Regions from separate parts of the Enterobacter bugandensis genome, predicted to be linked through region 2. Evidence: predicted binding sites of a transcription regulator. Region 2 holds the regulator's gene; each other region holds the start of a gene.
The links. Region 2 encodes LexA, which represses DNA repair genes until DNA is damaged. Its sites were predicted from a motif close to TNCTGTATGTACATACAGNA; they were not measured.
Positions count from the first base shown of each region.

Region 1: dinB (DNA polymerase IV) is a predicted target of LexA. The motif match lies at 1,867-1,886, and genes of this name have one in related genera.
Region 3: sulA (SOS-induced cell division inhibitor SulA) is a predicted target of LexA. The motif match lies at 3,565-3,584, and genes of this name have one in related genera.

Region 1 covers NZ_LT992502.1:1,006,223-1,012,037, reverse strand. The annotation lists gene pepD (cytosol nonspecific dipeptidase) at 1-740, shown strand, start outside; gene dinB (DNA polymerase IV) at 796-1,854, opposite strand; gene DG357_RS04830 (glycerophosphodiester phosphodiesterase family protein) at 2,013-2,876, shown strand; gene nqrM ((Na+)-NQR maturation NqrM) at 2,907-3,107, opposite strand; gene nqrF (NADH:ubiquinone reductase (Na(+)-transporting) subunit F) at 3,110-4,333, opposite strand; gene nqrE (NADH:ubiquinone reductase (Na(+)-transporting) subunit E) at 4,344-4,940, opposite strand; gene DG357_RS04810 (NADH:ubiquinone reductase (Na(+)-transporting) subunit D) at 4,947-5,585, opposite strand; gene DG357_RS04805 (Na(+)-translocating NADH-quinone reductase subunit C) at 5,578-5,815, opposite strand, start outside.
Region 2 covers NZ_LT992502.1:315,890-321,704, reverse strand. The annotation lists gene dinF (MATE family efflux transporter DinF) at 1-1,059, opposite strand, end outside; gene lexA (transcriptional repressor LexA) at 1,123-1,731, opposite strand; gene DG357_RS01540 (diacylglycerol kinase) at 1,840-2,208, opposite strand; gene plsB (glycerol-3-phosphate 1-O-acyltransferase PlsB) at 2,363-4,783, shown strand; gene gntU (gluconate transporter) at 4,886-5,815, opposite strand, start outside.
Region 3 covers NZ_LT992502.1:1,684,112-1,689,926, reverse strand. The annotation lists gene helD (DNA helicase IV) at 1-52, opposite strand, end outside; gene DG357_RS08105 (YccF domain-containing protein) at 176-622, shown strand; gene yccS (YccS family putative transporter) at 642-2,804, shown strand; gene DG357_RS08095 (TfoX/Sxy family DNA transformation protein) at 2,761-3,387, opposite strand; gene sulA (SOS-induced cell division inhibitor SulA) at 3,605-4,114, shown strand; gene ompA (porin OmpA) at 4,469-5,524, shown strand; gene matP (macrodomain Ter protein MatP) at 5,588-5,815, opposite strand, start outside.

The DNA.
Region 1 (5,815 bases), 690 kb from region 2:
CCGAGCTGGACCTGCGTCTGGTGGACTTCAACGGCGGCACCCTGCGCAACGCGATCCCACGCGAAGCCTTTGCCACCGTGGCGGTGCCAGCGGCGAAAGCGGACGAGCTGAAAAAACTCTCCAGCGTCTACCTGGATATCCTGAAAAACGAACTGTCGGCGAAAGAGAAGAACCTGACCGTGGTGCTGGAATCCGTGTCTACGGATAAAGCCGCCCTGACCGCGCAGTCTCGCGACAGCTTCGTTCAGCTGCTGAACGCGACGCCAAACGGCGTGATTCGCAACTCTGACGTGGCGAAAGGCGTGGTGGAAACCTCTCTGAACGTGGGCGTGGTGACTATGAGCGACGACAGTGCGGAAATTATCTGCCTGATCCGCTCCCTGATCGACAGCGGTAAAGAGTATGTAGTAAGCATGCTGGAATCTCTGGGTGCGCTGGCGGGCGCGAAAACCTCCGCCAAAGGCAGCTACCCAGGCTGGCAGCCGGATGCAAGCTCTCCGGTGATGGCGCTGGTGCGTGAAACTTATCAGCGTCTGTTCAACAGCACCCCGAACATCCAGGTGATCCACGCGGGTCTGGAATGTGGTCTGTTTAAGAAGCCGTATCCGGACATGGACATGGTTTCCATCGGGCCAACCATTACCGGTCCACACTCGCCGGATGAGCAGGTTCATATTGAAAGCGTCGGTCATTACTGGACGCTGTTGACGGAACTGCTGAAGGCGATCCCTGCGAAGTAATTTGTCGTCTGTTGCCCGGCGGCGCTACGCTTGCCGGGCCTACGATGAGTGTAATCTACAATCCCAAAACCAGCTGACGCTCCAGCTGCGGATCCAGCAGCGTGACGTGCAGTCCCACCAGCCTCACCCCTCGTCCGCCTCGTCGTTCTTCCCACGCCTTTTTCGCCGTTGCGATAAGATCTTCTTTGTTCAGGCGCGGCCAGACGTGCTCCTGCGTCGTCTGCTGAAAGTCGTTAAATTTCAGCTTGATGCCCTGTCGGGCAATCAGTAAATCAGGCTTTACTTTGATCAGGCGTCGCTCCAGCTCCGGATAGAGCTGTTCCGTAATAATGGTTTCGCATTCCGACCAGTCATGGATGTCTTCGCTCAGCGTGCGCTCAACCCCGACCGATTTACGAAGCCGTTCGTTGTTTACATCGCGGTCGTCAATGCCCTGACTGCGCTCCCACAGCACGCGGCCAAACTTCCCAAAGCGCTTGAGCAGCATAGCCAGGTCGCTTCGCTGCACGTCTTCGCAGGTGCGTAACCCCATACTTTCCAGCTTCGCGGCGGAGACTTTGCCTACGCCGGGGATTTTGCCAAGCGGCAGCGTTTTTAAAAACGCCGGGACCTCTTCAGGGGTGATGACGTACTGGCCGTTGGGTTTATTTAAATCGGAAGCAATTTTGGCGAGAAATTTTACCGGCGCGACGCCTGCCGACGCGGTGAGATTCAGCTCGTTGAAAATGGTCTGGCGGATCTCCTGCGCCATCAGGGTAGCGGAGCCGTGACAGTGCAGGCTGTCGGTGACGTCCAGATAGGCTTCGTCCAGCGAAAGCGGTTCAATCAGTGAGGTGTAGCGGGAGAAGATTTCGCGTATATGGTTTGACGCTTCTTTATAGGCGTCAAAGCGCCCGGGCAAAAGAGTAAGGTGCGGACACAGTTTTAGCGCCATCGCCGTCGGCATGGCGCTGCGCACGCCAAATTTGCGTGCAGGATAGTTGGCGGTGCTGATCACACCGCGCTGAACGCGGCTGCCGCCAATGGCGATGGGAATATCCCGCAGCGCCGGGTTGTCACGCATCTCCACTGCGGCAAAAAAGCAGTCCATATCGACATGGATTATTTTGCGCATCGGTCATACCACACATGTATTTATATACAGTATAACAAAAGGCAAAAAATGCGTCAGCTATTTTCCTTACTCACGGTTGTCATATAAACGTGTTACAAACATTCGTAATAAAGCCTTTATATACATACATTTATAAAATCAATGGAGCGTAATTATTCATGAAGAAAATTCTCCCGATTTCGTTACTGTTTCTGGCGAGTGCTGCATCTGCTAGCCCTGCGATCGTTGCCCACCGGGGCGGGACTGCCGATGCACCTGAAAATACCCTGCCAGCCATTAAGCTCGCCCTCGAAAACAAAGCAGATATCGTCTGGATAACCGTGCAGCTCAGTCGGGATGGCGTACCGGTTCTCTATCGACCTGCCGATCTGAAAGCGTTAACCAATCTGCAGGGAAAGGTGTCGCAGTATACCGCTGAAGAACTGGCAAAAGCGGATGCCAGCGTGAAGTGGAAAGATAAGGGCCTGCCGGAAAACCTGCTTAATTCCCCGATACCGACGCTGAAGTCGGTGCTGAGCGCCTGGCCAGATACGCGTTTTTTCATTGACATCAAATCGCCGGATGCCGATCCGGCGACCATGGGCAACGCGCTGCTTAACGTATTGAAAGAGACCAACAGCCTGAATCGCGTTCGCGTTTATTCAACCGAAGATCGCTATATGGAAGCATTGCCTGTCGAAATCCCCCGCTTTGTCACGCGCAGCGAAACCCGCACGCGTCTGGCCACGATTTCGTTGAGCCATGAATGTCTGCCTCCTTCACAAAAAATGGACGATTACTGGTACGGGCTTGAGTTAAACCGAAAAGTAGAAGTGGTCGAGAAATTCACCTTAGGCGAAGGTGTCTCTCCTGCAACATTAACGTGGGACAAAGAGGCCGTTGACTGCTTCCGCTCTCAGGGCAATGCCCATCTGATTTTTATCGGCGTGAACTCTGAAGAGGATTACCAGAAGGCGAAAACACTGGGTGCCGAAGGGGTTCTTGTAGACTCACCAGCCAAAGCCAAAAGCTGGGCAAAATAAATGATAAAGGCCGCACGAAGCGGCCTTTTCCTAGATGATCCTCTGCTGATCCCGGGCCATGCGCTTTTTACGTGCATCGCACGGTTCGGGGCAGTCGCACACCTTTTCCATTCCGATGGAAGAGATACCTCCACAGCTGCCCTGAATGCTTTTACGCTTGATGATCCAGCCTAAAGACATACCGAACACCACCAGCAAAAACACCGCAAAGGTTGCCAGAAAGGTCAACATAATCAGCCTCCGAAATCATCAAGGAGGATGTTTTCATCTTCCACGCCGAGATCTTTGAGCATCTTGATCACGGCGGCGTTCATCATTGGCGGACCACACATATAGAACTCGCAGTCTTCCGGTGCCGGGTGCTGTTTGAGGTAGTTTTCATACAGCACGTTGTGAATGAATCCCGTATAGCCCGTCCAGTTATCTTCCGGCTGCGGATCGGAGAGCGCCACGTGGAAGGTAAAGTTCGGATTCTCACGCGCCAGCTGTTCAAACTCATCGTCGTAGAACATTTCGCGCAGCGAGCGCGCACCGTACCAGAAGCTGATTTTACGCTTGCTGCCGAGACGCTTGAGCTGGTCAAAGATGTGCGAGCGCATAGGGGCCATACCCGCACCGCCGCCGATAAAGACCATTTCAGCGTCGGTATCTTTAGCAAAAAACTCGCCGAACGGACCGGAGATCGTCACCTTGTCGCCTGGCTTAAGAGACCAGATATACGACGACATCACGCCCGGCGGCGCGTCAGGCACGTTTGGCGGCGGCGTGGCGATACGCACGTTGAGCATGATAATGCCCTTCTCTTCCGGGTAGTTAGCCATGGAATAGGCGCGCAGCGCGGGCTCTTTTACCTCGGAAACAAAGCGGAAGAGATTAAATTTATCCCAGTCGGCCCGGTACTCATCGGGCACGTCGAAGTCCGCATACGCCACGGTGTGCGCCGGACACTCAATCTGGATATACCCACCTGCACGGAACGGGACGCTCTCCCCTTCAGGGACACGCAGCTTGAGCTCTTTAATAAACGTGGCTTTGTTATCGTTCGAGATAACCTCGCACTCCCATTTTTTCACGCCGAAAATCTCTTCCGGCAGCTCAATCTTCATGTTCTGACGCACCGCGACCTGGCACGCCAGGCGGCACCCCTCTTTCGCTTCACGCTTCGTGATATGCGACAGTTCAGTAGGCAGAATATCACCGCCCCCCTCTTTCACAGTCACACGGCACTGCCCGCATGAGCCGCCTCCACCGCAGGCTGACGAGACAAAAATCCCGTTGCCCGAGAGCGTATTAAGCAGCTTGTCCCCTGCCGGAGTGCGGATCTGGTTCTGCGGATCGTCATTGATATCAATGATCACGTCCCCGGAATTAACCAGCTTTGCGCGCGCCGCCAGAATCAGCCCTGACAGCACCAGTACTATCAGCGTGAACATCACCACGCCAAGAATAATTTCCATTTGTTAACCCTTATAGCTGCACACCGGAGAAGGACATAAAGCCCAACGCCATCAGGCCGGTGGTGATAAAGGTGATCCCTAAGCCACGCAGCCCCGCAGGCACGTTGGCATATTTCATTTTTTCACGGATCCCCGCCATAGTGACAATCGCCAGCATCCAGCCGATACCGGAACCGAAGCCGTACACCACCGATTCACTGAAGTTGTAATCGCGCTGAACCATAAACGAGACGCCACCGAAGATGGCGCAGTTCACCGCGATCAGCGGCAGGAAGATCCCCAGCGCGTTGTACAGCGACGGGAAATACTTATCGAGGATCATCTCCAGGATTTGTACCAGCGCCGCAATCACCCCGATGAAGGTGATGAAGTTCAGGAAGCTAAGATCGACGCCTTCCACCAGCGCGCCGTCCCGCAGCACGAAGTTGAACACCAGGTTGTTAATCGGAACCGAAAGCCCCAGCACAACGGTGACCGCCACGCCCAGGCCAAATGCCGTCGAGACCTTTTTAGAGACGGCAAGGAACGTACACATGCCCAGGAAGAAGGCGAGCGCCATGTTTTCAACAAACACCGCGCGCACAAATAAACTCAGGTAATGAGCCATTGTCGGTTACTCCTTTTCCTGCTGTTCAGGCTTCAACGTACGAATCAGCCAGATCAGCAAACCGATAATGAAAAACGCGCTTGGGGCCAGCAGGAACAGGCCGTTCGGCAGATACCAGCCGCCGTTCTGTACCGTATCCAGCACCTGAACGCCAAACAGCTTGCCGCTGCCAATCAGCTCGCGCAGGAAACCGACCGTCAGCAGGATCACGCCGTAGCCCAGGCCGTTCCCGATACCGTCCATAAAGCTCGCCAGCGGCGGCATTTTCATGGCGTAGGCTTCAGCGCGCCCCATCACGATGCAGTTGGTGATAATCAGGCCGACAAACACCGAAAGCTGCTTCGAGGTTTCGTAGGCGAAAGCGCGCAGCAGCTGATCGACCACGATCACCAGCGAGGCGATGATCGCCATCTGCACGATGATCCTCACGCTGTTGGGGATGTGGTGGCGGATCATCGAGATAAACATGCTGGAAAACGCCGTCACCAGCGTTACCGCCAGCGTCATCACCACCGCCGTTTCCAGCTTGGTCGTTACCGCCAGAGCCGAGCACACACCCAGCACCTGCAGGGTTATCGGGTTATTGGCTAAAAGTGGGCCAATAAGCACTTTTTTAACTTCTTTCAGTTCACCCGTATCAGCCATTGTTCAGCGCTCCTTCACGTACGTTCTTCAGGAAGGGACCAAAGCCCAGTTCACCCATCCAGAAATCAAAACTGTGCTGCACCCCGTTAGAGGTGAGTGTGGCGCCGGAAAGACCGTCAACGGCGAATTCATCCCCAGGACGCGCGCCTCCTTTCACCACCTTCAGCGCAGGCTGACCGTTATCATTGAGCACTTTTTTACCGATAAACTGCGCACGCCAGTTAGGGTTT
Region 2 (5,815 bases):
GTAGTGGTCCGCCAGTTCACGTAAAGCCGGGATCGAAGTGAGTAATGCAATAATGTCACGGCCAAAACAGGCATAAATCAGTGCAAACGCCAGCGCGACCAGTCCCGCTTGTCGACAGGCTGCCCGCCAGACATCCCTAAGCTGGCCACTTTCCCGCGCGCCGTACGCCTGCCCGGAATGCGCCTCAACGGCGTAGGCGAAGCCATCCAGCGCGTAGGCGGTAAACGTCAGCAATGTCATCAGGACCGCATTCACCGCGACGATCTCAGGCCCAAGACGGGCACCAAAAACCGTCAATGCGCCAAAACAGAGTTGTAGCAGAAGCGAGCGCAGCATGATGTCACGGTTGAGCGCCAGCAGTTTACGGATATTGCCGCGCCATGCGGTTTTCAGCATTACGAGGGATATCCCGCGCAGGGCCATCACGCGCCAGACCATCCACAGCCCAATGAGTAAGGTTCCGTATTCGGCAATCGCCGTCGCCAGTGCCGCCCCGCGCACGTCCATATGCAGGCCCATCACCAGCCAGAGATCGAGCACAATGTTGAGAAGGTTTCCCACGACCAGCAAAATCACTGGCGCACGGGCGTATTGCACACCCAGTAACCAACCCAGCAGAACCAGGTTTGCCAGCGAAGCGGGCGCGCTGAGCCAGCGGATTTCCAGGAAGCGACGCGCCTGCTCCAGTACCGCCTCGCTGCCACCAACAACATGGAGCGCAAAGTCTATCAGGGGCGTGCGCAGTAAAACAATGAGTACCCCCGCGCCAAGCGCCAGGATCAGCGGCTGCACCAGCGCACGCGCCAGACGTAACGGATCTTTCGCACCATACGCCTGTGCCGTGAGCCCGGTAGTACTCATACGCAAAAAGAGCAGCAGCATAAACAGGAAGCTGGTTGCCGTCGCGCCAATCGCCACGCCGCCAAGATAAACAGGGGAATCGAGATGACCAATAACGGCCGTATCGACCAGACCCAGCAAGGGCACGGTGATATTGGAGAAAATCATCGGCAGGGCAAGACGCCACAATGCCTTATCAGATGCCGTCAGCAGTGACATGAGAGATACCGGGAAGGGTAAATGAAGCAGGCTACAGCGGAAGCGTAGCCTGTCAGGAAGAGATTACAGCCATTCGCCGTTACGAATCACGCCAACAGCCAGACCTTCAATAGAGAAACTCTGTTCGCGGAGGTCGACCACAATCGGGGTGAACTCGTTGTTTTCGGGCAACAGCTGAACAGTGTTACCCTGTTTTTTCAGGCGCTTAACGGTCACTTCGTCATCAATGCGCGCAACCACCACCTGGCCGTTTCGCACATCCTGCGTTTTGTGAACGGCCAGAAGGTCGCCATCAAGAATGCCGATGTCTTTCATCGACATCCCGCTAACGCGCAGCAGAAAATCAGCGCTCGGCTTGAACATACCAGGATCGACCTGGTAGTGACCTTCAATATGCTGTTGTGCCAGCAGCGGTTCACCTGCAGCAACGCGGCCTATCAGCGGAATGCCCGTCTCTTCTTCCACCAGCAGGCGGATACCACGCGACGCGCCTGACACAATCTCAATCACACCCTTACGCGCCAGCGCTTTCAGGTGTTCCTCGGCAGCATTCGGAGAACGGAAACCCAGACGCTGCGCGATTTCCGCACGCGTGGGTGGCATACCCGTCTGGCCGATATGATCCCGAATGAGATCAAACACCTCTTGCTGCCTGGTCGTTAATGCTTTCATTCCGCCCCCTGGGTGTATATACAGTTATGCTGTGAGTATATACAGTCAAAGGCGATTTTGGAACCAAAAACTGCACAAAAAACCAGGGACTTAATTATTCCTCGAGCATCATCGGAAATGTGACCAAAGCAGCGTGACCCAGGTAATGGCTGCGGTGATAATCGCCAGCAGGACAGCGGCGGAGCCCATATCTTTCGCGCGGCCAGAGAGCTCGTGAAAATCAGAGCCGATCCGGTCGACCACGGCCTCAATAGCGCTATTGAGAATTTCCACTATCATCACCAGAAGTACGGAACCGATGAGAAGCACGCGGGTAATGGCATCTACATCAAGGAAACAGGCGATGATAACCGCGACGATAGCGGCGACACCTTCCTGGCGAAAAGCAGCTTCATTGACCCACGCGGCACGGAAACCTTTCCATGAATAGCCGGCGGCTTTGATGATACGCGTCAACCCAGTGGTATTATTGGCCATTAAAAGAACCTTTTTTAAAAAAGAGCGTCAGTAACAGGAGCTGCAGCGCGTTTCGCTGCCGCCTGAAGTATGACGGGTAACAACAGAAATTTTGCGCGCTTTCTGTTATCCTTGCGCCGCAATTGCATTATTAACCAGAGGCTTTACATCGTTTATGTCCGGCTGGCCACGAATTTACTACAAATTACTTAATTTACCATTAAGCATACTGGTAAAAAGCAAGTCTATCCCAGCAGAACCCGCGCTGGAACTGGGGCTCGATACGTCGCGCCCTATTATGTACGTTTTGCCTTATAACTCTAAGGCAGACCTGCTAACGCTCCGTGCCCAGTGTCTGGCGCATGATTTACCCGATCCACTTGAACCACTGGAAGTTGACGGCACTTTGCTGCCGCGCTACGTGTTCATTCACGGCGGGCCGCGCGTGTTTACCTATTACACACCGAAAGAAGAGTCCATCAAGCTGTTCCACGACTATCTCGACCTGCACCGCAGCAATCCTGACCTGGATGTACAGATGGTGCCGGTATCGGTGATGTTTGGTCGCCGTCCGGGCCGCGAAAAAGGCGAAGAGAACCCGCCGCTGCGCATGCTTAACGGCATCCAGAAATTCTTCGCGGTCTCCTGGCTGGGACGCGACAGCTTTGTGCGCTTCTCCCCTTCCGTCTCCCTTCGCCGAATGGCGGACGAGCACGGCACTGACAAGATCATCGCGCAAAAACTGGCGCGCGTGGCACGTATGCACTTCGCCCGTCAGCGCCTGGCGGCCGTAGGGCCACGTCTTCCGGCGCGTCAGGACCTGTTCAACAAGCTGCTGGCCTCCAAAGCGATCGCCCGCGCCGTTGAAGACGAAGCGCGCAGCAAGAAAATTTCCCATGAGAAAGCCCAGCAGAACGCCATTGCGCTGATGGAAGAGATCGCAGCGAACTTCTCCTACGAGATGATTCGCCTGTCCGATCGTATTCTCGGCTTTACCTGGAACCGCCTGTATCAGGGCATCAACGTGCATAACGCTGAGCGTGTACGTCAGCTGGCGCACGATGGTCATGAGATTGTCTATGTCCCCTGCCACCGCAGCCACATGGACTACCTGCTTCTCTCCTACGTGCTCTATCACCAGGGACTGGTACCGCCGCACATTGCCGCCGGTATTAACCTGAACTTCTGGCCAGCAGGCCCGATTTTCCGCCGCCTGGGCGCGTTCTTTATTCGTCGTACCTTCAAGGGCAACAAGCTCTACTCCACCGTGTTCCGCGAGTATCTAGGCGAGCTGTTCAGCCGCGGCTACTCCGTAGAGTACTTCGTTGAGGGCGGGCGCTCCCGTACCGGTCGTCTGCTCGATCCGAAGACCGGCACGCTGTCGATGACCATTCAGGCGATGCTGCGCGGCGGTACGCGTCCAATCACGCTTGTGCCAATTTACATTGGCTATGAGCACGTGATGGAAGTTGGCACGTACGCCAAAGAGCTGCGCGGTGCGACCAAAGAAAAAGAGAGCCTGCCGCAGATGCTGCGCGGCCTGAGCAAGTTACGCAACCTGGGTCAGGGCTACGTAAACTTTGGCGAGCCGATGCCGCTGATGACGTATCTGAACCATCATGTTCCGGATTGGCGCGAGTCTATCGATCCTATCGAAGCGGTGCGTCCGGCCTGGCTGACGCCAACGGTGAACGGTATCGCGTCCGAACTGATGGTGCGCATTAACAACGCCGGTGCGGCCAATGCGATGAACCTGTGCTGTACGGCGCTGCTGGCTTCACGTCAGCGTTCCCTGACCCGTGAACAGCTCACGGAGCAGCTGGACTGCTATCTGGACATGATGCGCAACGTGCCATACTCGGTTGATTCGACAGCCCCTTCTGCTACCGCCAGCGAGCTTATCGATCACGCGCTGCAGATGAACAAGTTCGAAGTCGAGAAAGATACGATCGGCGATATCATCATTCTGCCGCGCGAGCAGGCCGTACTGATGACGTACTACCGCAACAACATCGCTCATATGCTGATGCTGCCGTCGCTCATGGCGGCCATTATCACCCAGCATCGCCGTATTTCACGTCAGGAGCTGTTGCGCCACGTTGAGACGCTCTACCCAATGCTTAAAGCGGAGCTATTCCTGCGCTGGAGCAAGGAAGAACTGGCCGTTGAGCTGGATAAACTGACGGAAGAGCTGCGCCGTCAGGGGCTGATCACCGTTGCGAACGACGAGTTGCACATCAATCCGTCACGCTCCCGTACCCTGCAACTGCTGGCGGCCGGTGCGCGCGAAACGCTGCAGCGCTACGCCATTACGTTCTGGCTGCTGAGCGCGAACCCGTCGATCAACCGCGGCACGCTGGAGAAAGAGAGCCGGACGCTGGCGCAGCGCCTGTCCGTTCTGCACGGCATTAACGCCCCGGAATTCTTCGACAAAGCGGTCTTCAGCTCGCTGGTGCTGACGCTGCGTGACGAAGGCTTCATCAGCGATACGGGCGATGCCGAGCCAGAAGAGACGCTGAAGGTTTACCAGATGCTGGCTGAACTGATTACGTCGGATGTGCGCTTGACGATTGAGAGCGCGACGCAGGGCGAGTAACACAATGCCGGGTTATGGCCCGGCCTGATGCCCTGGATAATAAAAAAGGCCCGGTAAGCGATGACGCTACCGGGCCTTTTTTGCCTTGTTAAATCATTGCATTTAGCTGAGCAGCGTAAAGGCAATCATCCCGACAATGGCCCCGGTGGTGCCGAGGATGGTTTCCATCAGCGTCCAGGTTTTCAGCGTTTGCGCTTCGGTCGCACCGGTAAACTTGCCGAACAGCCAGAAGCCAGCGTCGTTAACGTGCGAGACGACAATCGAACCGCCCGCGATGCAGATAGACAGCGCGGCCATCTGCGCACCGGAGTAGTTGAGCTGTTCAATTACCGGCATCACCAGACCCACGGCGGTTAAGCACGCCACGGTTGCAGACCCCTGAATGATACGCACCGCCGCAGCCAGCACGAAGCAGGTTACCGCAATCGGCAGGCCCATTCCGGTCAGTGCTTCACCCAGAGCCGGGCCCACGCCGGAATCCACCAGCACCTGCTTGAACACGCCGCCGGCACCGATCACCAGCAGGATAATACCCGCAGGCTGCAGCGCGGCACCACAGATCTCCATCACGCGGTCTTTCGGCATACCCTGGCGCATCGCCAGGCCGTAAATCGCCACCAGACACGCCACCAGAATCGCCGTGAACGGGTGACCGATGAACTCAAACCATTCGTACGCGGCAGAACCGACCGGCACAAAGCGCGCGGCGATGGTTTTCAGGCCCACCAGCACCAGCGGGAGCAGGATCAAAGAAAGGCTAAAGCCGAATGACGGCATTTTGCCTTCGCCCAGGTGCGGCTCGGTGATGTCGTCCGGAATGTGCAGCTCAACGTAACGGCTGATGAAATTGCCCCACAGCGGACCGGCGATAATCATCCCCGGGATGGCCGCACACAGGCCAATCAGGATCATCCAGCCAAAGTCCGCGTGCATCTGGGAGGCCAACAGCATAGGGGCAGGCCCGGGCAGCAGAAACGCCGCAGCCGCCGCCACGCCCGCAAACAGGGGAATGACCAGCTTCACGAGGTTAGT
Region 3 (5,815 bases), 1.4 Mb from region 2:
CATAGGGGTGTTGCGCCAGGCGTTTGCCTAAAGAAGTTGCTTTCAGTTCCATGTCCCGCCAAATCCACGAAGAGATAATTTACCTGACAGTTTAACTGCCAGTTTTAAGGTGCTCCAGCCTAAAAAAACGTTACAATCATTGGGCGTTAATTTTATCGAAAGGAAGTGAGGGTTTATGCGTACCGTTCTGAATGTGTTGAATTTTGTGCTGGGCGGTTTTGCCACCACCCTTTCCTGGCTTTTTGCCACGCTGGTGAGCATCGTCCTGATCTTCACCCTTCCCCTGACCCGTTCCTGCTGGGAAATCACGAAACTCTCGTTCATCCCCTACGGTAATGAAGCTATCCACGTTAACGAGCTGAACCCGGAAAGCAAAAGCGCCCTGATGAATACGGGGGGAACTTTGCTGAACATTCTGTGGCTGATTTTCTTCGGCTGGTGGCTGTGCATCATGCATATTTTTGCCGGTATTGCGCAGTGCATCTCAATAATTGGTATTCCGGTCGGGCTCGCGAACTTTAAGATCGCCGCCATCGCCCTTTGGCCCGTCGGGCGCAGGGTGGTTCCGGTCGAAGTGGCCCAGGCGGCGCGTGAAGCGAACGCACGTCGTCGTTTTCAGTAAATAAGGGCTGGCCGCGTTTATGCTAAGTCCACTGCTTCGCCGTTATACCTGGAACAGCGCCTGGCTCTACAACGTCAGGATATTTATCGCGCTTTGCGGCACGGCTGCCCTGCCGTGGTGGCTGAATGATGTCAAGCTCACCATCCCCCTCACGCTGGGGGTGGTGGCCGGAGCGCTGGCGGATCTGGACGATCGCCTGGCTGGGCGTTTGCGGAATCTGGTTATTACGCTCGTCTGTTTTTTTATCGCCTCCGCGTCCGTTGAGTTACTTTTCCCCTGGCCGTGGCTGTTTGCCCTTGGCCTTACCCTCTCCACCAGCGGGTTTATTTTGCTGGGCGGTCTGGGGCAGCGCTATGCCACTATCGCCTTTGGGGCCCTGCTGATCGCCATCTACACCATGCTGGGCGTTTCCCTGTACGACCAGTGGTATCAGCAGCCTGTGCTGCTGCTGTTGGGCGCCATCTGGTATAACCTGCTGACGTTAACCGGCCACCTAATCTTCCCGGTTCGTCCTCTGCAGGATAACCTTGCCCGCAGCTATGAGCAGCTAGCCCATTATCTGGAACTGAAATCCCGGCTGTTCGACCCGGATATTGAGGAAGAAAGCCAGGCGCCGCTTTACGATCTGGCGCTGGCAAACGGCCAGCTGGTCGCCACCCTTAACCAGACGAAAGCCTCGCTGCTTACCCGTCTGCGCGGCGATCGCGGCCAGCGCGGCACGCGCAGAACCTTGCACTACTATTTTGCCGCTCAGGACATTCATGAGCGCGCCAGCTCCTCACACGTTCAGTATGCCGCCCTGCGCGAGAAGTTCCGCTACAGCGACGTCATGTTCCGCTTTCAGCGCCTGCTGTCCATGCAGTCACAGGCATGCCAGCAGCTCGCGCGCTCCATTCTTTTGCGCACGCCCTATCAGCACGACTCCCGCTTCGAACGCGTGTTTAGCCATCTTGATGCGGCGCTCGACCGCGTGCAGGCCAGCGGAACGTCACCGGAACAGATCAAAGCGCTGGGTTTTCTGCTCAACAACCTGCGGGCGATTGATGCTCAGTTGGCGACGATTGAGTCCGAGCAGGCAATGGCACTGCCGGGCAGCGAGATGGATAACCAGCTTGCAGATGACAGCGTGCACAGCGTGAGCGATATGTGGCTAAGGCTGAGCCGCAACTTCACGCCGGAGTCGGCGCTGTTTCGTCACGCGGTGCGAATGTCCCTGGTCTTATGCGTGGGGTATGCTTTTATCCAGATAACCGGTTTGCACCACGGCTACTGGATCCTGCTGACCAGCCTGTTTGTCTGTCAGCCGAACTATAACGCCACCCGACACCGCCTGGCATTGCGTATTATCGGCACCCTGGTCGGCGTCGCCATTGGCCTTCCGGTGCTCTATTTCGTGCCGTCCATTGAAGGACAGCTGATCCTGATAGTGATCACCGGCGTGCTGTTCTTCGCGTTTCGCAACGTGCAGTACGCCCATGCCACAATGTTCATCACGCTGCTGGTTCTGCTCTGCTTTAACCTGCTGGGTGAAGGGTTCGAGGTCGCCCTGCCCCGCGTACTCGATACCCTGATTGGCTGCGCTATCGCCTGGGCCGCCGTCAGCTTTATCTGGCCGGACTGGCGTTTCCGTAATCTACCGCGCGTGTTAGACAGGGCTATGAACGCCAACTGCCGATACCTGGACGCCATCCTTGAGCAGTATCATCAGGGCCGCGATAACCGCCTGGCTTACCGGATAGCGCGCCGCGATGCGCACAACAGCGATGCGGAACTGGCCTCGGTGGTCTCTAACATGTCAACGGAGCCTCGCGCCACGGCCGAGATTCGTGAGACGGCTTTCCGGCTGCTCTGCCTGAACCATACCTTCACCAGCTATATTTCCACGCTGGGCGCCCACCGCGAAAAACTCACCAACCCGGGCATCCTCAACCTGCTGGATGACGCGGTCTGTTATGTCGATGATGCACTGCATCACCGGCCAGCCGATGAACCGCGCGTGAGACAGGCGCTGGATGAACTTACCCAACGTATTGCGCATCTTGAGCCTGGAAACGACAGCAAAGCGCCTCTGGTGTTGCAGCAGATTGGCCTGCTCATCGCCCTGCTGCCAGAAATTTGCCGGCTGCAACAGCAAATCGCTACCTGGAGGAGTGATTCTCCAGTGGCTCAGGCAGCGCATTAAACCACTCCGTCAACTCCCGGCGAATGCCGGCCGGGAGTGCCGCCTCATGCAGCCCCTCGATCGCTCCTTCCAGCGCGAATAGCACTTTGATACTCAGCGCTTTATTTTTCGCCCGCATCTTCAGCCAGCTCTCCCTTGCGCCAAGCGCCCGCAGTGTTTCTTCGTTGGTGATGCCCGCTTCAAAGAGCAACACTTCCAGCTGAAAGGTCAGGTTTGGCAGGTCCTTAAGTCGATTGCGCTGATGCCGCTGGTAACGCTCTTTTCTTGCCGCATTAAGTGCGAAAGTGGAGAGCTGAAGCAGACGCTCCCTGTCCTGCCATAGCCCCTCATCCACCCGGTAATAGTTGAGAAGCACCGGACGGCCCCGCTTCATCAGGGTCAAAAAAGACGCGGCATTTTTCACACAGTATTTCGCACTTTCTTCACAGGCACGGAGGTAGAGCTCACCTTCTGACACCATGGCAAAAACCGCATCATCCACTGCCAGGGTATAGCCGCCGAACAGCGCGCGATGATGAATTTCACCCAGCGGTGACAGGTATTCCTGGGATTTATAAATCCGTTCATAAGATATCTTTTTCATGATATTTCCCTTCAAAATCATAAAGTAACAACGAAATTTCTTACTAGCGGATCCGTTAGCAGGAAAATAGGCAACTTAGCGTCGTTGAGCAAGATGATTTTTCGAAGGGCATCAACATTGAATGAATTTTGCGAGTCGCTTTCCGAAAATGAGGTTGATCTTTATGCATACAGGGGTTACTGTATATCCATACAGTAACTACAGGGCTGGAATGAATATGTACACTTCAGGCTATGCAAATCGCTCAACTTATCTCTCCTCTACCGCGGGCACTGTCGCGCAGAACACCGTTGGGGGTGCTTCGACGGGGCTTATTAGTGAAGTGGTTTACCGTGAAGACCAGCCTCTGTTGACCCAACTCCTGCTGCTTCCGTTATTACAGCAGCTTGGTCAGCAATCACGCTGGCAGCTCTGGCTGTCGCCACAGCAGAAACTGAGCCGCCAATGGGTGCAGTCTGCAGGCCTGCCGCTGGCAAAGGTTATGCAGATCAACCAGCTTTCTCCCTGCGATACCGTCGAATCGATGATTCGCGCGTTACGCACCGGAAATTACAGCGTGGTGATCGGGTGGTTACCGGAAGAATTGACGGAAGAGGAACATTTTCGTCTGACCGAAGCGGCTGAAGAAGGGAATGCGATCGGGTTTATCATGCGCCCGGTTCGTCCAGATTCTTATCGCAGAGGACAACTTTCTGGGCTAAAAATTCACTCAAATTTGTATCATTGAGTGAAATTAAGATTTTTCCTGGAATTTTTTTTGACCGCAGGATGCGGTTTTAGTTCCCGGCCTCAAAATTGCGGCAAGGCTTGTCTGGTGCGGTTCTCCTTAATTTTATTGCACAAAATTCGTTCTAAAAATGTTAAATAATAGGTATACGGAACTTTTTTTTTCATATGCCTGACAGACTTCACACTTGTAAGTTTTCAGCTACGTTGTAGACTTTACATCGCCAGGGGTGCTCGGCCTAAGCCGAAGATATCGGTAGATTTATATTTGACCACGCCCCCCGGTGAAGGATTTAACCGTGATTCTCTCTTGAGACCTTCATGGCGAATTTTGGATGATAACGAGGCGCAAAAAATGAAAAAGACAGCTATCGCGATTGCAGTGGCACTGGCTGGCTTCGCTACCGTAGCGCAGGCCGCTCCGAAAGATAATACCTGGTATGCAGGTGGTAAACTGGGCTGGTCTCAGTTCCATGACACTGGCTGGTACAACAGCAGCCTGAACAACGATGGCCCTACTCACGAGAGCCAGCTTGGTGCAGGTGCGTTCGGTGGCTATCAGGTTAACCCGTATGTTGGCTTTGAAATGGGTTACGACTGGTTAGGTCGTATGCCATACAAAGGCGACACCATCAATGGCGCTTTCAAAGCTCAGGGCGTTCAGCTGACCGCTAAACTGGGTTACCCAGTAACTGACGATCTGGACGTGTACACCCGTCTGGGCGGCATGGTATGGCGTGCAGACTCCAGCAACAACATCGCTGGCGACGACCATGACACTGGCGTTTCCCCAGTATTCGCTGGTGGCGTTGAGTGGGCTATGACCCGTGACATCGCTACCCGTCTGGAATACCAGTGGGTTAACAACATCGGTGACGGTGCTACCGTTGGCGTTCGTCCAGACAACGGCATGCTGAGCGTAGGTGTTTCCTACCGTTTCGGCCAGCAGGAAGATGCAGCACCAGTTGTTGCTCCAGCGCCGGCTCCAGCTCCAGAAGTACAGACCAAGCACTTCACTCTGAAGTCTGACGTTCTGTTCAACTTCAACAAAGCGACCCTGAAACCAGAAGGTCAGCAGGCACTGGATCAGCTGTACACCCAGCTGAGCAACCTGGATCCTAAAGACGGTTCTGTAGTGGTTCTGGGCTTCACCGACCGCATCGGTTCTGACGCTTACAACCAGAAACTGTCTGAGAAACGTGCTCAGTCTGTTGTTGATTACCTGATCTCTAAAGGTATCCCAGCTAACAAGATCTCCCCACGTGGTATGGGCGAATCTAACCCAGTTACTGGCAACACCTGTGACAACGTTAAAGCTCGCGCTGCACTGATCGACTGCCTGGCACCAGATCGTCGCGTAGAGATCGAAGTTAAAGGCGTTAAAGACGTTGTAACTCAGCCAGCGGCATAAGTTATCGTCTTATAAAAAAACCCCGCCATGCGGGGTTTTTTATTGTCTGAAGAAAACTAAAATCTATTTTTTGCCCAACAACGCCTGAAGGTCGTTTTTCAGCGACGACATCTGGTTGGCGTACTTCTCTTTATGTTCGGCATCCTCAATCAGCTGCACGATGGTTTCCGACAGGGTCTTACCACGCCGTTGTGCCAGCCCGGCCAGACGCTGCCAGACCACGAACTCCAGGTCGATGGATTTTTTCCGGGTATGCTGATGCTCAGCATTAAAATGCCGTTTACGTCGCGC